2 linked regions of the Rhodospirillum rubrum ATCC 11170 genome follow. The protein of the gene in region 2 interacts with the protein of the main gene of each other region in a pairwise test. Links are inferred from orthologs where the notes say so. Each region holds a gene or a part of one and is shown on either strand. Other genes may lie near its edges. The genes, in order: RRU_RS06260 and def.

Region 1 (6,594 bases), 2.5 Mb from region 2 along the record:
CACCCCGACGCAATTGGCCCAGATGAGCCTTCTTGATGGCCGCATTCAGCTGCTGTGGGAGCAATTGACCCGCGCCGGCACCGCCGACGACAGCTCGCCGCGTCTGCGCGCCGCCGTTGAAGCGGTCGATGCCCAGTTCGTCAAACCCTTCGCCGCCGCGCGCGCCCGGGTGACCGCCCATGCCGGCGACGGCGCCTATGATCTCGAAGGGGCTGAATGGCGCAAAATGACCGCCCCGATGCTCCAGTCGATCATGCTCGTCCGCGACGCCGCCATCGATGACGCCCGCCAGTTGGTTGACGAGAAGATCGCCAAGGCCTCCTTTGCCTTATGGGAGCTTTCGGGATTGCTCGGCCTCGCCGTCGGCATCGTCGCCGTTATCATCATCGTGACCGGTCGCCGGGTGACGGCGCCCCTTGATCATCTGACCGCGACGATCGTCGATTTCGCCCAAGGGGCGCGTGAGTTCGCCGTGCCCCATACCGACCGCCGCGACGAGATCGGCCGCATGGCCAAAGCCCTCGAGGTGCTGCGCGGCAACGCCCTGGCCGCCGATACCCAGGCCAAACACGCCGAAGACGAGCGCTTGGCCCGCGATCAACGCCGCCAGAAAACCGAAGTCGTCACTTCGGAGTTCGTCGGCTCGATCGATGGCGTCGTCGCCGGCGTCACCCGCGCCGCCGAGCAGCTCCGCGCCGAAACCAAGTCCTTGTTGCAGACCTCCGAACTCTCCTCGCGCCAGTCCGAGGTCGTCGCCACCGCCTCGGAAGACGCCAGCGCCAATGTTCAGACCGTGGCGGCGGCGGCCGAGGAATTGTCCAACAGCATCCAGGAGATCTCGCGCCGCGTCGCCGAAACCGCCGCCACCACCGATGGCGCCGTCCAGCAGGCCGAAAGCACCAACGCCATGGTCCGCAGCCTGACCGAAGCGGTGCGCAAGATCGGCGACGTCGTCAAGCTGATTTCCGATATCGCCAGCCAGACCAATCTGCTGGCGCTCAACGCCACCATCGAGGCGGCGCGGGCGGGAGACGCCGGCAAGGGCTTCGCCGTCGTCGCCGGCGAGGTCAAGACCCTGGCCAACCAGACCGCCAAGGCGACCGAGGACATCCAGTCCCAGGTCGCGGCCATCCAGGTGGAAACCGAGCGCGCCACCACGGCGATCGGCGCCATCACGGCGACCATCGCCGCCGTCAATCAGCACACCATCGGCATCGCCGCCGCCGTCGAGCAGCAAGGCGCCGCCACCACCGAGATCGCCCGCAACGTTCAACAGGCGGCCAACGGCACGGCCGAGGTCTCGTCGTCGATCGGCAAGGTTCTGGAAGCCGCCCATCAGACCGGCGCGGCCGCCACCAAGCTTTCAAAGCTGGCCGATTCCCTGGCGGGGGATTCCACCTTGCTCGATCAGACGGTCGGCGGCTTCGTCACGCAGATCCGCGTGGCGGGGTAAGCGCGAAAAAACGCCCCCTTCCCGATTGAAACGGCGGAAAGGGGGCGTTTTGGGACCCGGTCGGCGGCCCTACTTCAGGTAATCGCGGGCCAGAACCTCGGCGATCTGCACGGCATTGAGCGCGGCGCCCTTGCGCAGATTGTCGGAGACGCACCAGAACGACAGACCGTTCTCAACGGTGGTGTCCTTGCGGATGCGCGAAACATAAACCGCGTCCTCGCCCGAACACTCGGCCGGCGTCACATAGCCTTCATTGGCGCGATGATCGACGATGATCACCCCTTCGCCGCCCTTGAGGGCGCGGCGGGCCGCCTCTTCGCTCATCGGCTTTTCGGTCTCGATGTTGACGTATTCCGCATGACCGACGAAGACCGGGACCCGGGCGCAATTGGCGTGAACCTTGATCGCCGGATCGAGGATCTTGCAGGTCTCGGCCGCCATCTTCCACTCTTCCTTGGTGGCGCCGTCATCCATGAAAATATCGATATGGGGGATGACGTTGAAGGCGATCTGCTTGGTGAACTTCTGCTGGAAGTCGGCGGGCGGCTGGTTGACGTAGATGCCCTTGGTCTGGTTGAACAGCTCGTCCATGCCATCCTTGCCCGCGCCCGACACCGACTGATAGGTGCTGACGACCACGCGCTTGATGCCGAAGGCGTCGTGCAGGGGCTTGAGCGCCACCACCATCTGGATGGTCGAGCAATTGGGATTGGCGATGATATGACGCTTGGTATAGCCGGCGATCGCCTGGGGATTGACCTCGGGCACCACCAACGGCACGTCGCGATCCATGCGGAAATGGCTGGTGTTGTCGATCACCACGCAGCCGGCGGCGGCGGCGCGCGGGCTATGGGTGGCCGACACCTTGGCGCCGGGCGAACTGAGGGCGATATCGACCCCGGTGAAATCGAAGGTCTCAAGGTCGCGGACCTTCAGCACCTGATCCTCGCCGAAAGACACCTCGCGTCCCGCCGAGCGCGAGGAGGCGAGCGCGATCACTTCGCTGACTGGAAATTTACGTTCGGCAAGGGTGGACAGCATTTCGCGCCCGACATTGCCGGTGGCGCCGATCACCGCCACCCGATAGCCGCCTGCTCTGTAAGCCATGGTTATCTCAAACCCCTTGAGTTCTCGGGCCGTGGAGGGGGGAAAAGCTACCCCCTGAGGCCCGAGTGATCAAGGGAAGCCGCCGCGCTACTGCCCCGCCACCTGCTCGCCTTTCTGGACGGTATCGATCCAGTCGGCGAAGGTGGAGGGGACGGGAGTCCCGGTGGTAGTCGACGTGCCGGTGTCGCGTTTGGCGGTTTGCGTCGCCGGGCGGCGCCCCACGGTATCGGTATAGAACACATGGGTGCCGATGCGAACCGTGCGGTCAAGCCGGTCCGCCCACGACGGCGCCACGGTGCCGTTATGGTACCAAAGCGCGCCGCGCGTCGGATCGTTGATGGCGTTGTCGCGCCGCAGCACCGACATGGCCAGCAGCACCGAGGAACGCCAAGCGTCTTCCTCGATCGGGGCATCGGCCTTGCCGTCGCAGTACCACGAGAATTGGCATCCCCGTCCCATACCGCTGCGATTCTCCTGCACGACGTCGCAGATGGAGCCCGGGAAGCGGGGATCGCGGGCCCGGTTCAGAACCACCTGGGCCACCGCCACCCGCCCCTGCAGCGTCTCGCCGCGGGCTTCCCAGTAATCATTGAGGGCCAGACAAAGCATGTCTTTCTTGGCCACAACCAGCGTTCCGGGGCCAACCCGGATGTCCTTGGGCAATTCCGCAGCCCCCGCCAGCGAAGCACCGAGGAGCAAGGCTCCCAGCGCGGTCAGGATAAGTCTCATCGGCTGTTTCCCCCGCACCATCTTTGGGACCTCCCGGTGTCGGGAGGGTCCGGCCGATGGCACGGCCCTTTCGTTTCTGTCCGAGTGGCTTCCCCGCCGGGACACCCGCTTCGTGGGTGCCGCCAACACAAAAAGCTCGATCTTTGGGATCGCTCCAGCCCTTGGCCGGACCAACCTCCCTTTCAACGTCGTGATGGTGTCCTGGAGACCAGGAGTGCTCCCGAGGGGTCGGGAGGGGTGTGAAATCTAAAAAAGTGGTTCGCCGAGCCTCTTTTCGCAAGTGCGAAAGAACCGCCGACATCCCCACCATGGACCGACCATAGAGGGGGCGACTGCCCATCACAATCGGCGATGATCGATCGGCTATCCCGTTTAAGAACCCCTGTGGCGAGAGCGCCACAAGGCCGATGACGAAACATCACCCCCTTCCCGGCGCTGGGCTTTTTATTTCGGGTCGGAACTTTGTCTTGATAATTGTCAATGCCCAGCCGATGCACGCAGCCTACAACAGCGGCGAGCCAACAGGGTGTCAGATACCCCCGACACCCGATCGGCCGACCATACCAGTTCCTCATGTGGTCTACTTCACCGGGCACCGATAGCGTCGATGCCCGGTTTTTTCATGTCCAATCAACATATTACCGTCCTTTTCTCCTTGCGCCCGCCGCGAGGCATTATGAGCTTGCGTTCATAACATCCTTGCGTTTGGTCGGCGCCCACCTTAGTTTTGAGCATAGGCTCAGAACGGAGAAAGCATGCCCCGTCCCCGAAAAACCCGGACGGTCCGCACCGATCTTGCGGTCCACTTCTACAAGCCCCAGGGCATTCCGCTGCGGGATCTGCAAAGCGTCACCTTGTCCCTCGATGGACTGGAGGCCCTGCGCCTTGCCGATGTCGAGGGACTGGAACACGCCGCCGGCGCGGACTCGATGGGCATCTCGCGACCGACGTTCTCGCGGCTGCTGACCGAGGCGCGGACCACCGTGGCCACCGCCCTGGTCGAAGGCTGGGCCATTCACATCGACGGCGGCCCGGTCGCCCAGGGTCCGGCATTGGACGGTTCGGCCTGCCCCAACCGCCGCCAGCGCCGGGGGCCCTGCGCCCGTCGCGGCGCCGCCGGAGCCTTGGCCCGCCAAACCGGCGACGAGCCGCCCTCGTCGCCGACCGATAACGAAAAGGATGACTAAGATGACGGACTGCGTGGCGTTTCCCTGCCTTTTGCCCGGGGGATTAAAGGCACCGCTTTTTGGCCACTTCGGCGAAAGCGAGGCCTTTACCGTGGTCTTGCTGCGCGATGGCGCGGTGGCCGATGTCAAGGTTCTTGCCGCCCCCGCCCATGAGCACGGCGGCTGCATGGCCCCGGTGCGCCTGCTGGCCGAAGCGGGCGTGACCGCCCTGGTGACCGCCGGCATCGGCGGTCGCCCGCTCCAGGGATGCACCCACCAGGGGATCACCGCCTTCCAGGCCGGCTCTCTTGCAACCGTGGAAGAGGCGCTCCACGCCTGGACGAACGCCCAACTGGCGCCCTTTTCGCCCGAGATGGCCTGCGCCGGCGGCGGGTCCGCCCACGGATCGGCGGAGAGCGCTTGTTGCGGAGCGATTGAGAATTAGCATCGACGCATATACGCCACCCGCCTAGACTCGGGCGCAATCGCGTCGTCCTGATGGTTTCAAGGAGGTCTTCCCGATGACGATTTCAGACTCTCCCCTGGCGGGCCCGCCGTCCCTGGACGACGACGGGTTCAAAACACGCCGGGACTTCCTAATTTACGGCACCCTGGCGGTCAGCGCCGCCGGGGCGGCCCTGGCCGCTTGGCCGTTTATCGACTTCCTCAATCCCGCCGCCGACACCCGGGCGCTGTCGACCACCGAGGTCGATATCTCGGGCATCGTCGAAGGTCAGGCGATCACCGTCACTTGGCAAGGCAAGCCGGTCTTCGTCCGCCACCGCACCGCCCTGGAAATAGCCGAGGCCCAGGCCGTGGATCCGGCCACCCTGCGCGATCCGCAAACCGATGGCGAGCGGGTTCAAAACGCCCCCTGGCTGGTGATGATCGGCATCTGCACCCATCTCGGCTGCATTCCTTTGGGTCAGAAGACGGGCGATCCCAAGGGCGATTTCGACGGCTGGTTCTGCCCCTGCCACGGATCGCATTACGATTCCTCGGGTCGGGCGCGCAAGGGACCGGCCCCGCTCAACATGGCGATCCCGCCCTATACCTTCCGCGACGACACCACCTTGCGCATCGGCTGACGGGACTTTTGAGAGTGACGCAAATCGTCGTCGCACTCTGATCCAGAGTGCTCGGGATTTGCTTCCGAAACACCACAGGCCCCCGGAGCGATCCCCGGGGGCCTGTGTGTTTTCGGAGCGGAAAGCCCTGGATTAGTTGGCCAATTGGGCCATCTCGGCCAGCAGGGCGTCGCCCATGCCGGTGGTGCCGACCAGGGTCTTGCCGGGCTGGAAGATGTCGCCGGTGCGCAGGCCCTTGGCCAGAACGCCCCGCACGGCGTTGTCGACCAGATCGGCCTCTTCGGCCAGATCGAAGCTGTAGCGCAGCATCATCGAGAAGCTGAGGATGGTCGCCAGCGGATTGGCCTTGTCCTGGCCGGCGATATCGGGGGCCGAGCCATGGACCGGTTCGTACATCGCCCGACGGTTGCCCGCCGCGTCGGCGGCGCCCAGGCTGGCCGAGGGCAGCATGCCCAGCGACCCGGTGAGCATGGCGGCGCAATCGGACAGGATATCGCCAAACAGGTTGTCGGTGACGATGACATCGAACTGCTTGGGCTGGCGGACCAACTGCATGGCGCAGTTATCGGCGTACATATGCGACAGGGCGATCTCGGGGTAGTCGGCGCCCAGCTTGGTCACCTCCTCGCGCCACAGCAGGCCGCTTTCCATGACATTGGCCTTTTCGACGCTGCACAGCCGCTTGCCGCGCTTGCCCGCCAGATCGAAGGCCACCTTGGCGACGCGCACGATCTCGTGGGTGTCATAGACCTGGGTGTTGACGCCGCGGCGCTCGCCGTTGGGCAGGGCGCTGATGCCGCGCGGCTGGCCGAAATAAACGCCGCCGGTCAGCTCGCGCACGATCATCACGTCAAGGCCCGAGACCAGCTCGGTCTTCAGGGTCGAAGCCTCGGCCAGGGCGTCGAAGACCATCGCCGGACGCAGATTGGCAAACAGCTCCAGGTCCTTGCGCAGGCGCAAAAGCCCACGCTCGGGCTTAAGCTCGAAAGGCAGGGAGGCATCCCATTTCGGCCCGCCGACGGCGCCCAGCAGCACGGCGTCGGCGGCCAGG
Region 2 (6,394 bases):
CCGAGACTTATCGCTTCTTTGGCCGGCAAAACGATCTGCGGCCCTATTATCAGGCGGCCTCGGTCTTCATCCATGGCGCCTTTCGCGAAAGCTTCGGGCTGGTGATCGCCGAGGCCATGGCCAGCGGCCTGCCGGTGGTGGCGACCCATGCCCATGGCCCGGCCGAGATCATCGCCGAGGGCGAGACCGGGCGGCTGGTCGGCCGCGACGACTGGGAGGGCCTGGGCAAGGCGGTGATCGAGTATCTTGATGACGCCGAGCTTCGCCGAACCCATGGTCTGGCCGGACGGGCGCGCTGCGTCGCTCTGTTTTCGATCACCCGTCAGGCCCAGGAATTCGCCGACCTGCTGCGCCCCTTCCTGAAGGACGGCGCTGGAGCACCCTATTAAGCCAGCGGGATCTTGATCTCGCCGGTGGGCGGCGGCAGGCTTTCCGGTTCGTCCTGGCCGAACTGAACCTCCTCGATGCGGTCGCCGCGACGCATGATCTTTTCGGTCGAGATCTGGATCTGGCGCAGATCCTCGCCGGTCTGGCCGAAGTGGCGGGCCAGCTTGCCCACCCGGTCATCCAGGCGGTTCACGTCGTCGATCAGGGCGCGAACCTCGCGGCGGATCAGAACCGCCATATCGTTCATCCGCGCGTCCTTGAGGATGGCCCGCACGGTGTTGAGCGTCGCCATCAGCGTGGTTGGCGAGACGATCCACACCCGGCGGCGAAAGGCCTGTTCGACCACCTGGGGATAATTGGCGTGAAGCTCGGCATAGACCGCTTCCGCCGGCAGGAACATCAAGGCCGATTCCGCCGTTTCGTCGGCAATGATATAGCGTTCGGCGATATCGCGGACATGGCGCAGCACATCGGCGGCGAAGGCCCGCCCCGCCTGCAGACGCTCGGCATCGCTGCCCGCCGCCCGCAAGGCCCGATAGGATTCAAGGGGATATTTGGCGTCGATGGCGATCGCCCCGGGCGGATTGGGCAGGGTCAGCAGGCAATCGGCGATACGGCCGTTGCCCATTTTGGCCTGGAAGCGATAGGCGCTGGGCGGCAACAGATCGCGCACCAGATCCTCCATCTGGGTCTGGCCCATAGCGCCGCGCGCCTGCTTGTTGGACAAGATGTCCTGCAGGCTGGTCATCTTTTCCGACATCTCGGCGATGTTCTTCTGGGCGGCGTCGATGGTCGCCAGCCGGGCGCGCAGATCCTGCATGCTTTCGGCGGTCTTTTCGGTCGAACGCTGCAGTCCCTCGCCCACCCGTCGCGTCAGATCGGTGATGCGCTCGTCAAGAACCCGGCTCACCTGACGCTCCTGGGATTGCAGGCGATCGGCGAGCAAGGCGGTGGCCGCGGCCTGACTTTTGGCCATCTGACCCAGACGCCCGGCCATTTCGACCTGGGCGGCGGCCAGGGAGGATAGCCGGCCGTCACCACCGCCCGGGCGGCGCAGCACCAGGATCAGGGCGATGATCCCGGCCACCGCCGCCATCAGGGCGATGAGCAGGGCCAGACCCTGGGGGGCGGCCAGACGGGCGCCGAGCGCCTGGAACATCGTGGAAAGATCGGTCACGGGCGGGCATCCTTGGGGGTTGATTCCCTCTCTTATCGACGCTCCGGCGGGGCGCGTCAAACCCGGGCGGGGAACCAAAGACCCCCTTGCGGGATTCCGGGTGGGCGCTTGCCCCCTCTTCGCGTTAAACTATCCCCTTGGTGTTCCCTGATCGGAGGCTTCGATGCCCGCTCTTGACGTTCGGCCCCTGCCCGCCATGATTTTCGCCAGCCTGCGCCATATCGGACCCTACGGCGAGGCCGGAGAGACCTTTCGCAAGATCACCGACTGGGCGGTCAGCGAAGGGGTGATGACCCCGGAAACCCAAATCCTCGGCCTGTCTTACGACGATCCGAAGACGACCCCGGCCGAAATCCTGCGCTATGACGCCTGCGTGACGTTGAAAACCCCCGTCGCCCTGCCCCCCGGCATGCAGTTGATGGCCTTGCCCGCCTGTTCGTGGGTGATGATGACCCACAAGGGTCCCTATGAAACGATGGGCGAGACCTTCACCAAGCTGTATGCCGCCCTGGCCGAGCACCCCACCCTGGTGCCGATCGCCACCGGCGCCATCGAAATCTATGTCAATGATCCCGCCACCACCGCGCCGGCCGATCTGATCACCGAACTGGGCGTCGCCGTTCTGGAGGGGGCCGACGGCTTCTGACATCGTGGCCCATCGGGGCGGCCCAACGGCGCGATCCGACGGCCGCGGCTTTGCCGACCATTCTTGACGGATGGGCGCGGCCGGCTTATTTCCGACTCAGTGACAAACTCCCTCCAACGGCAAGACGGAAAGACCGGGCGCAATGGCGTTGCTTCCCATCCTGACGGCGCCTGATCCGCGCCTGACCAAAAAGGCTCTGCCGGTGGAAACGGTGGATGTCTCCATCCGCAAGCTGATGGACGACATGCTTGAAACCATGTACCTCGCCCCCGGCATCGGCCTTGCCGCCCCCCAGGTCGGGGTACTCAAGCGGGTGATCGTTCTCGATCCGGCGCGCGAGGACGAGGCGCCGCGCCCCATGCGTCTGGCCAATCCCGAGATCATCTGGAGCTCCGAGGATACCAAGCCCTATGAAGAGGGCTGCCTGTCGGTGCCCGAACAATACGATACGGTGGTGCGCCCCGACCGCGTGCGGGTGCGCTACCTCGATCCCGACAATGAAATCCGCGAGATCGACGCCGATGGTTTGCTGGCCGTCATCTTGCAGCACGAGATCGACCATCTCGATGGTATTTTGTTCGTCGATTACCTGTCGTCGCTCAAACGCAATATGATGCTGCGCAAATTGCGGAAAATGAAGCGGACGGGAGCCGAGGCGTGACCCTTTCGGTGGTTTTCATGGGGACCCCGGCGTTTTCGGTCCCCATTCTTCACGCCTTGCATAACAACCCCGACCTGACGCTGCGCGCCGTCTATTGCCAGCCGCCGCGCGCCGCCGGACGGGGCAAGAAGCCAAGGCCGACGCCGGTTCACGCCGCAGCCGAGGCCTTGGGGATCCCCGTTTTCACCCCCGCCCGCTTGCGCGATGCCGCCGACCAGCAAGCCTTCGCCGAACTGGCCGCCGATGTGGCGGTGGTCGCGGCCTATGGGCTGATCCTGCCCAAGGCGGTGCTCGACGCCCCGCGCCTGGGCTGCGTCAATGTCCATGCCTCGCTGCTGCCGCGCTGGCGGGGCGCAGCACCCATCCACCGGGCGATCATGGCCGGCGACCGGGAAACCGGGGTGACCCTGATGCAGATGGACGAGGGGCTTGATACCGGGGCGATGCTGCGCATCGGCCGCGTCGCCATCACCGAGCAGACCACCACCGCCAGCCTGCACGACACCTTGTCCGCCCTGGGGGCCGAGATGATCGGCCCGGCCCTGCGTGATCTGGCGGCCGGAACCTTGAGCGGACAAGCCCAGCCGACCGAGGGCGTCACCTATGCCGCCAAGATCGACAAGGCCGAGGCCCGGCTGGAGTGGCGAACCTCCGCCGCCGTCCTTGATCGCCAGATCCGCGCCCTGTCGCCCTTTCCCGGCGCGTGGTTCGAGCGCGACGGCGAACGGATCAAGGTTCTGATGAGCCGGGTGGAGGAGGGCGTCCCCGCCGCCCCCCCCGGACAACTGCTTGACAACCAGCTGACGGTAGCCTGCGGCGAAGGGGCGGTCCGCCTGCTGTGCCTGCAACGCCCGGGGCGCGGCCCTTTGGCCGCCGACGACTTCCTGCGGGGCTATGCCTTTCCCGCCGGCCTATCGCTGACCTAGGCGATGGTTCGCTATCGCTTGACCGTCGAATACGACGGGCGCGGCTATTGCGGCTGGCAGCGCCAGGACAACGGCCCAACCATTCAGCAATCCCTGGAAGAGGCGGCCTTCCGCCTGTGCGGGGTGGCCACCCGGGTTCACGGCTCGGGCCGCACCGATTCGGGCGTCCATGCCCTGGGGCAGGTCGCCCATCTCGATCTGCCCAGGGCCTATGGCGCGGCGACGGTGATGAAGGCGCTCAACGCCCATCTGCGGCCCCAGCCGATCGCCGTGATCGATGCCGCGGAAGTGGCCGAGGACTTCCATGCCCGCTTTTCGGCCGAGGAACGCTCCTATCGCTATCGCATCCTCAACCGCATCGCCCCGCCGACCCTTGACCAGGGACGGGTGTGGTGGGTGGCGCGGCCGATGGAGGCGGCGATCATGGACGAGGCCGCCCAGGTTCTGGTCGGACGCCACGACTTCAGCAGCTTCCGCGCCGCCGAATGTCAGGCCGACAGTCCGGTCAAAACCCTGAGCGAATTGCGCGTCACCCGGGTTGGCGACGAAATCCACGTCTTCGCCCGCGCCCGCTCCTTCCTTCACCATCAAGTTCGCAATATGGTGGGAACCCTGGCCCTGGTCGGCGATGGCCGGTGGACGGCCGATCGCCTGCGCGCCGCCCTCGAGGCTTGCGACCGCTCGGCCGCCGGCCCCACGGCGCCGCCCGATGGCCTTTATTTCCTGCGCGTGCGCTTCCCCGGCGAAACGGCGGCCCCGGCGAAGGCTGGTCCTTTGGAAGCAGCCCCCCTGGGAGAAGCCCCCCTGAAAGAAGCCACCCTGAAAGAAGACTGGCGATGACCTGGCTGACCCTGACCGGCGCGATCCTGTTCGAACTGGCCGGGACTACGGCGATGAAGCTCTCGGAGGGCTTCACCCGGCTGCTGCCCTCGGTGGCGCTGGTGGTCTGCTATGCCATCAGCTTCACCTTGCTAACCCTGACCCTGAAGAAGATGGATGTCTCGATCGCCTATGCGATCTGGTCGGGGGCGGGCACGGTGCTGATCACGGTAATCGGCATTCTGGTGTTCAAGGAACCCGCGACCTTGCTCAAGGTGCTGTGCATCGCCCTGATCGTCGCCGGGGTGGTCGGCCTCAACCTGCTGAGCAAGCAGTAAAGCCCCTCGTCGTCGCACTCCGATCCAGAGGGCTCGGAGGTTTGCTCTAGCCGTAGCGGTGCAGGCCGGGGCCGTTTTGGCGCAGCCATTGGCGCGCGGCCGCCGGATCATCGACCAATTGGCCGACCACCGCCCAAAAGCGCGGGGAATGGTTGAATTCAACCAGATGGGCGACCTCATGGGCCACCACATAGTCGAGCACGGCTTCCGGGGCGAGGATCAGCCGCCAGGAAAACGACAGGGCGCCGCTTGAGGAACAGCTTCCCCAGCGCGACCGGGTATCGCGCAAGGTGATGCGCGCCGGCGTCACCCCCAGGTGGCCGGCGTGGCGATGGGCGCGGGCGAGGATTTCCGTGCGGGCGCGGCGCTTCAGCCAATCGGTGGTCCGCCGCGCCAGATGATCGGCCTGACCGGACACCCGCAGCGCGCCGTCTTCCACCCACACACCACGCCGCCCCTCGGGCTGGTGGCGGAGCACATGGGGCACGCCGAGCAGCGGCACCGTCGCCCCATCGGTGAAGGCGACGCCGGCCGGCTGGCGGGTTCTTTGCGTCCGCACCCAGTCGGATTTATCGGCGACGAAGCGTTTGAGAACGGCAAGCCCCACATGGGGCGGCGCCACCACCACCACGCCGTCCCTTTGGGGATCAAGACGCAGGGTCAGCCGCTTGGCGCGCGGGTTGCGGCGCAAGGTGACCGGAAGGCTTTCCCCGTCGATGCACAGCGCGATGACCGGCGCCGTAGGCTTGGCGGCCTTGGCGGAGGCGGCGGGCGAAGGGGGCGAAAGCGCCTGACGCAGTCGGCCGACCAGCCGCTCCAGGGGGCCGCCCGCCCCTTGCCTCACAGATCGCCCCACTCGACGATGTAATCCTCGATGGGGCCGGCCTCCACTTCCGAAATCGAGCGGCCGCGCGCGCTCATGCCGGCGCGGTGGACGCTTTCCGGGTCGCCGGTTTCCAGCGGATGCCAGGGCGGCAGCGGTTGGCCGGCGGCGAGCAGGCGATAGGCGCAGGTCTCGGGCATCCACTTCAGCCGGCTGACCAGCTTGGGGATCAGTTTCACGCAATCGGGAACCGTGTCCCAGCGGGTTTCATAGGACGAACAGCGGCAGCTATGAAGATCAAGCAGCAGGCAGGCGACATTGGTGTGGTGGATGCGGCCGGTGTCCTCCTCCTGAAGCTTGTGAAGGCAGCACTTGCCGCATCCGTCGCACAGACTCTCCCATTCGGCCTCGGTCATCTCCTTCAGCGTCTTGGTTTCCCAAAACCGCTCCGAGGCCGGGAGCGACGGGTCAGGCGACAGCGGCGCCGCGGCTGGCACCGCCGCGCTCCGCTTCAAGAATGAACGCACGGACATGGGGGAGGATCTCCTCGCGCCAACGGCGCCCGTTGAAGATGCCATAATGCCCCACCTTGGGCTGAAGGCGATGGTCACGCAAGG

Evidence for each region.
Region 1: the proteins of def (region 2) and RRU_RS06260 interact in binary tests that used the Escherichia coli proteins (3 or more experiments, as listed by UniProt). The link is inferred for Rhodospirillum rubrum ATCC 11170 from one-to-one orthologs.

Annotation. Positions count from the first base shown.
Region 1 is NC_007643.1:1,408,589-1,415,182, reverse strand. Bases 542-3,431 are described here. They hold RRU_RS06260 (aspartate-semialdehyde dehydrogenase), read right to left. Parts: upstream 2,561-3,431; coding sequence 1,523-2,560; downstream 542-1,522. Other genes in these bases: RRU_RS06255 (cell wall hydrolase), read right to left, coding at 2,648-3,289; RRU_RS06265 (methyl-accepting chemotaxis protein), read left to right, coding at 542-1,453. Outside these bases: more of RRU_RS06265, read left to right, coding at 1-541; RRU_RS06250 (DUF134 domain-containing protein), read left to right, coding at 4,045-4,476; RRU_RS06245 (NifB/NifX family molybdenum-iron cluster-binding protein), read left to right, coding at 4,478-4,900; petA (ubiquinol-cytochrome c reductase iron-sulfur subunit), read left to right, coding at 4,977-5,543; leuB (3-isopropylmalate dehydrogenase), read right to left, coding at 5,676-6,594.
Region 2 is NC_007643.1:3,861,971-3,868,364, forward strand. Bases 1,422-4,111 are described here. They hold def (peptide deformylase), read left to right. Parts: upstream 1,422-2,352; coding sequence 2,353-2,871; downstream 2,872-4,111. Other genes in these bases: RRU_RS17315 (DNA recombination protein RmuC), read right to left, coding at 1,422-1,564; RRU_RS17320 (AraC family transcriptional regulator), read left to right, coding at 1,728-2,210; fmt (methionyl-tRNA formyltransferase), read left to right, coding at 2,868-3,797; truA (tRNA pseudouridine(38-40) synthase TruA), read left to right, coding at 3,801-4,111. In the rest of the region: RRU_RS17310 (glycosyltransferase family 4 protein), read left to right, coding at 1-389; more of RRU_RS17315, read right to left, coding at 386-1,421; more of truA, read left to right, coding at 4,112-4,637; RRU_RS17340 (DMT family transporter), read left to right, coding at 4,634-4,954; RRU_RS17345 (M48 family metallopeptidase), read right to left, coding at 5,001-5,798; RRU_RS17350 (YcgN family cysteine cluster protein), read right to left, coding at 5,795-6,193; RRU_RS17355 (intracellular poly(3-hydroxybutyrate) depolymerase PhaZ2), read right to left, coding at 6,246-6,394. UniProt on the Escherichia coli protein: Removes the formyl group from the N-terminal Met of newly synthesized proteins. Requires at least a dipeptide for an efficient rate of reaction. N-terminal L-methionine is a prerequisite for activity but the enzyme has broad specificity at other positions.